One region of the Maridesulfovibrio sp. genome, then DNA from elsewhere that is predicted to be linked to it. Evidence: predicted binding sites of a transcription regulator. Region 1 holds the regulator's gene; the other holds the start of a gene.
What was found. The regulator sigma-54, encoded in region 1, starts transcription at its own class of promoters, with help from an activator protein. The targets are predictions, from matches to a motif close to CTGGCACGGNNNNTGCTT.
Positions count from the first base shown of each region.

Region 2: the regulator sigma-54 is predicted to act here: its motif matches at 1,678-1,695, upstream of ACKU35_RS07660 (ammonium transporter).

Region 1 is NZ_OY780933.1:3,557,228-3,560,376, forward strand. It holds gene ACKU35_RS15920 (fructose PTS transporter subunit IIA) at 77-526, opposite strand; gene hpf (ribosome hibernation-promoting factor, HPF/YfiA family) at 530-1,066, opposite strand; gene rpoN (RNA polymerase factor sigma-54) at 1,115-2,530, opposite strand; gene lptB (LPS export ABC transporter ATP-binding protein) at 2,848-3,149, opposite strand, start outside.
Region 2 is NZ_OY780933.1:1,702,120-1,705,268, reverse strand. It holds gene ACKU35_RS07670 (3-dehydroquinate synthase II family protein) at 1-369, opposite strand, end outside; gene ACKU35_RS07665 (2-amino-3,7-dideoxy-D-threo-hept-6-ulosonate synthase) at 391-1,188, opposite strand; gene ACKU35_RS07660 (ammonium transporter) at 1,742-3,112, shown strand; gene ACKU35_RS07655 (P-II family nitrogen regulator) at 3,143-3,149, shown strand, end outside.

The sequences.
Region 1 (3,149 bases):
AGCCTACAAAAAAAATTAGCAATGACCTGAGTTCATTGCTAATGTGTATATTTTAAATTTTCAAATTGGTTCGGGCTTATGCTATGCCGAGGAGTCGGAGCAATTCCTCCTTATCCCCGGTTTCTATAAAAGCCTGCCGGAAGGCCTCATCTTTGAGCTGCCTTGAAATCTGCGCCAGTACCTTTAAATGGGTACCGGCCCCCTGCTCGGGGGCCAGCACCATAAAGAATATCTTACACGGCTGCATGTCCAGAGATTCAAAGTCAACCCCTGCGCTTGAGCGGCCGACGACAACAACAATCTCTTCAATGCTGTCCAATTTTCCGTGGGGGATGGCTATGCCATCCCCTATTCCTGTTGTTCCAAGTTTTTCACGATCATTGAGGACCTTGAGCGAGTTCTCCACATCAATATCGAGACCTGCGTCCTTGAGTGTAGAAACCATCTCTTCCAGAACTCCACCCTTATCAGTGGCCTGCAGTTCATAGACAACAAGATCCTTCGCCAGATTATCAGATATATTCATCAGTTAGTATCCCGGGTCAATTAAGCCGAAATCGCCGTTATTGCGACGGTAAATTACATTTATAGCTTCGTTATCCGCATTACGGAAAACGAGGAATTCATGGTCAAGGGTCTGCAGCTGTTCTGCTGCTTCATCAATAGTCATAGGCTTCGGAACAAAGGAGTCAGACTCCACAATTACAGGTTCCCTATACTCAGCCTCACCATAACTGAGGATGTCCATACGGGCGGGAGCACTATCCTTACGCCTGTGACTCCTCGTCTTTTCATTCGCACGACGAAGCTGAGATTCAAGCTTGTCCAGAACCATATCCACGGTAGAATACATGTCTTCGGACACTTCGTAAGCAGATACATGCAAATGGTCGGAAGTCAAAACAACTTCCGCAACATGCCTGAACTTATCCACTGACAGCTTAACCTGCATGTCAGTATTGTCAGGGTTGCTTACATACTTTACCAACTTGGAGAAACGGCTGTTTGCATATTCCTTAAGATGTTCGGATGCGTCGAAATTCTTAAAAGTAAATGCTACGTTCATAGAGAGCCTCCTTAGTAAAGGGTGAATATGCTTTAATTTCTCCGACTGCTAGAATACTTTTTTCCTCTTGGACGAGGAGAGTATTCCCATTGCAGTCCTATACTTGGCCACGGTCCTTCTTGCGATATTGACTTCCAGCTTCTCTTTGAGAATCTCAGCGATCTTCTCGTCACTGAGTGGTTTCTTTCCGTCTTCTTCACTGATCAATTTCTTGATCGTCGCCTTGACGGACTCGGAACCGACCTGAGATCCGTCATCCAGACCGAGAGCACTATTGAAAAAGAACTTTAGTTCATAAATTCCATGCGGAGTCGAAACATACTTATTTGTTGTGATCCGGCTCACAGTGGATTCATGCATTTCGATGTCTTCAGCCACCTCTTTAAGGATAAGCGGTTTAAGCTTGGTAACACCTTGAGCGAAAAACTCGCGCTGAAATCTCACTATGGATTCTAAAACCTTATACAAAGTACGCTGCCGCTGATACAGGCTCTTCATCAGCCATTGTGCGGAGCGCATCTTGTCTTGAAAATATTCCTTGTCGTCTCCCTTGGTTGATGCCAGCGTCTCCACATAAAATGCATTCATCTGCAGTTTGGGAAGACCATCTTCATTAAGCACGATGACAAAATCACCGTCATATTCATAAACATAAGCATCCGGGCTGACATAGAAAGAGTCTCCGCTTGAAAAACTTGCTCCGGGCAGAGGATCAAGCGTCTGCATCAGGTCAAGATAACTCTTCAAATCCTCCATGCTGAGCTTGAATTTACGTGCCAGCGGCTTATAGCGCTTCTTTTCAAGATCATCCAGATGATCCCGGACCAGTGAGACCAGAATAGGATCATCGTCAAGTTTCAAGGCCTCGAGCTGAATAAGCAGACATTCCTGCGGAGTCCGCGCAGCCACACCGACCGGATCGAAACGCTGGATGCGGTGAAGAACCTTTTCTACGTCTTCGATTTCAGCGTAACATGTTTCGCAGACATCTTCCAAGTCAATCCGTAAAAAACCACCAGAGCTTAAATTGCCTATAAGACACTCGCCGACAACTCGTTCTTCAGCAGTAAAATCAGAAAGACTCATCTGCCAATGAAGGTGTCCTTCAAGAGAAGCAGCCTTGGTCAGACGGGCTTCAAAGGAAGTACCCTCTTCATAAGACTCCGACTCACGAGAAGCGGACTGTTTGGAGGTGCTGGAAAATTCTCCGAGATAATTCTCCCACTCGGCCTCCTTGGAAATCTGAGCCTCTTCCGCCGTAGCGGTTCCTGCTTCAGCGTCAGCGGCATCGGTTCTTTCCGCCGCTTCAGCTTCTTCAAGGATAGGATTCTCCATCAGTTCCTGATGAACGGTATCCATCAGCTCTAGACGGGAAAGCTGCAACAACTTGATCGCCTGCTGCAACTGGGGAGTCATCACCAGCTGTTGCGTAAGCTTTAATTGTTGTCTTAGTTCCAATCCCATATATTCAGGCCACCTTGTAATATATTCTCAAATTCATTTCATTTCAGTCAGTTGCACACTGAAGCAATAAAAAAAATAATCTTTTATCCCCCAGCCTTGATTTAACTATGCCACATCCATTTGCAACATGCAACAAAGACCTCTGAATTATCTGATATTTATGGATTTTTTACACAAAATTTTTGCGCATGAAAAAAGTGTACCAATGTTCGGGCAGACTGTAAATCAACAAAGACTAAATTAATCAAACTTTGATAAAAAAAGCCGGAATTCATAAAAGAATCCCGGCTGATAAATCACATATTTCAGTAGCGCAGCTAAAGACTGAAACTGTCTCCAAGATATAATCTGCGCGCCTTGGTGTTTTTGACAATATTTTCCGGCGAGCCGTTAAGAATCACACGGCCTTCGTAGACAAGATAAGCCCGGTCACAGATTGATAAAGTTTCACGCACGTTATGATCCGAGATAAGAATTCCCAGCCCCATATCCTTCAGCGTGGAGATAATATCCTGAATATCAATGACTGCGATAGGATCGATCCCGGCAAAAGGCTCATCAAGCAGAATAAATTTAGGGTTGTTGATCATGGCCCGCGCAATTTCCAGACGACGCCGTT
Region 2 (3,149 bases), 1.9 Mb from region 1:
AGTGACGACGATTGAATCCGCACCACGTTCCATAACACTGGCAGCCAGCCTTGCACGCTCCAGTGATTCGGCCTCAAGAGCGAGGGAATCAATCTGGGCAAGCAGATTTTCAACTGGAATAATTTCCCATCCGGCCGCAAGGCAGACGTCTTTGCCTTTTTTGTCAAGGTCAACAGCAACGGCTTCATCGGCTTTTTCGTTGATGGCTACGCAGGGCATATCATCGTGGGTGATGACATTTATACGTCCAAGGGATTCGATGGTTTCCTTGTCTTCCGGGGAAGTCAGGATCGCATCCACCCCGGATTCAAGGGCGAGGCTGACTAATTTTTTATCGAAAGGGATCGCTTTAAAAATAATTTTTTTCATTTTCGTATTCCTGAGCTTCAGCTATTCGCCGATGTGCGCGAGAGCATTATCAACTGTTTCATCATTGTGGACAATCATGTGCAAAGCCTCAACCAGTTTAACGCGGTTTTCATGCTGGAAAACATTGCGGCCGACGGAAAGACCGGCACCGCCTGCTTCAATGGAGTCTGCAACCATCTGGAGGAAATCGCGGGTGGAATCGAGCTTGGGACCGCCGGCGATTACAACCGGAATACAGCAGCCTTCGACCACATCTTTGAAAGTTTCAATATTACCGGTGTAAGGTACTTTTACAATATCGGCACCAAGTTCTTCTCCGGCGCGGGCGCAGTGAGCAACAACTTCCGGGTCGTATTCATCTTTGATTTTAGGACCTCTGGCGTAGACCATCGCAAGCACAGGAACGCCCCAATTGGTGGCTGAAGAAGCAACTTTACCAAGATCGGAAAGCATCTGCGATTCTGACTCGTCACCGAGATTTACATGCATGGAAACGGCATCAGCACCGAGACGAAGAGCGTCTTCAACAGTACCGACCAGAGTTTTTTTATTGGGAAGAGGAGAGAGACAGGTGGATGCGGAGAGATGAACAATAAGGCCAACGTCGCCGCCTTCTTCTCGATGGGAGCAGCGGACGAGGCCCTTATGCATGAGCACGGCATTGGCTCCGCCCTTGACCATATCGTTAACTGCCCGGCGCATGGAGCGAAGTCCTTTAAGAGGGCCGACGCTGATACCGTGGTCCATGGGAACGACAATTGTCCGGCCTGTATTGCGGTTTACTATCCGCTCCATTCTTACGCTTTTACCAATCTGCATTTTAATTTCTCCTGAAGTTTGCCTCTAGTTCTCCAAGATCCGCTTCCCTTTTTGGCGACCCTAGTTAAAAAAAAAGGGCCGCCGGCGATTCTTCGCCTGCGGCCCTTTCGTAGAGGTCGTTTGCTATGTTCTTTTTACTTTTTGTACTAGCAAACCTCCACCCGACCACAAGCGTGGGAGCACCAAAAATAAAAAAAGTAAAAAAAGTATGAGAGGCCAGTGCCTAGGGTGTTAAAAGTCTGCATGGCTTTCTTGTAACCGGGTCCTAAAAAAATTGTCAACAACTTTATTGTTTTTTTTACCATCATTAATCTAATGAACACTGTTTGTCATTTTTATCTCTGTTTGAGGATGCTACATATTTGCAAGTTTACCTTTTTGTAATTTCACATATGTTCAAATACGACAAAAACGTTCAAAAATACATTTTTGTAATCGATATTTTTATCACAATATAAAAAAATGCAATAATTTCAGAGTGTTATATTTTTGGCACGGTCCATGCTTAAAGAAAAACATCCTTGAAGCAATCAACACCCCTAAGGAGGACTGTATGACTATTAAACGTTCAATGGTAGGCCGTAAAATTCCGGCCCTCGCAATGCTCATGCTCCTGGCAGCACCTTCCGCGGCTTTCGCGGCTGAAGAGGCTATGTCTCAGGTTCACGGTAACATTCTCTGGACTCTTCTCGCCGCTATACTTGTATTTTTTATGCAGGCAGGTTTTGCATGCGTTGAAGCAGGATTTACCCGCGCAAAAAGTGCAGGTAACATCCTGATGAAAAACTTTCTCGACTTTGCAGCCGGTTCAATCATCTTTTTTCTGATCGGCTTCGGTCTCATGTTCGGTCTTGATGCAGGTGGCTTCATCGGCACAAGCGGATTTTCCCTTGCAGGAATCGGACTTACCGACCCCGACTCACAGTGGACCATTACTTTCTGGTTCTTCCAGTCTGTATTTGCTGCAACAGCTGCAACCATCGTATCCGGTGGTATCGCCGAGCGCACCAAATTCAGCAGTTATCTTCTCGTTACCTGTATTGTTACCGGTCTGATCTATCCTATCTCAGGTCACTGGGCATGGGGCTCTCTCTGGCTCGGCGATTCCGGTGCAGGCTGGCTCGAAGGTCTGGGATTCATGGACTTCGCAGGCTCCACTGTTGTTCACTCCGTTGGTGGCTGGATCGCACTTGCAGGCGCTATGATCCTCGGACCCCGTATCGGCAAATATACTGCTGACGGTAAAGCCAAAGCTATCCCCGGTCACAACATTCCGCTGGCATCACTTGGTGTATTCATCCTCTGGTTCGGTTGGTTCGGTTTTAACCCCGGTTCCACCACCACTGCTGACGGCTCCATCGGTCTCATCGCTGTAACAACCAGTCTCTCCGCTTGTGCGGGTACCCTCGGTGCAATGTTCACCTCCTGGTTCAAATACGGCAAGCCTGATATCTCCATGACCTGTAACGGCGCTCTGGCTGGTCTGGTAGGTATTACCGCTCCCTGCGCAACCGTTACTCCCGGAGCTTCAATCATCATCGGTATTATCGCAGGTATCCTGGTAGTTCTTTCCATCGAGTTCATTGATAAAGTGCTGAAAATTGACGACCCGGTTGGTGCGGTTTCCGTACACGGTGTCTGCGGTGCCTGGGGAACTATCGCTTGTGGCCTCTTCACCACTCCCGCACTCAACGACGGCACAGGCGGCCTGTTCTACGGCGGCGGTTTCGGAATCCTCACAACTCAGCTCATCGGTGTAGTAGCCTGCTTTGTCTGGGCTTTCGGAATGGGCTACCTCGCTTTCAGCCTCGCCAAAGCTATAATGGGCATCAGGGTAACAGCTGAAGAAGAAATGAAAGGTCTCGACATCAGCGAACACGGCATGGAATCCTACAACGGCTTTCAGATCTTCTCCAACGAATAATCGAACCACCAGCAAGAGAGGAATAATATAATGAAAC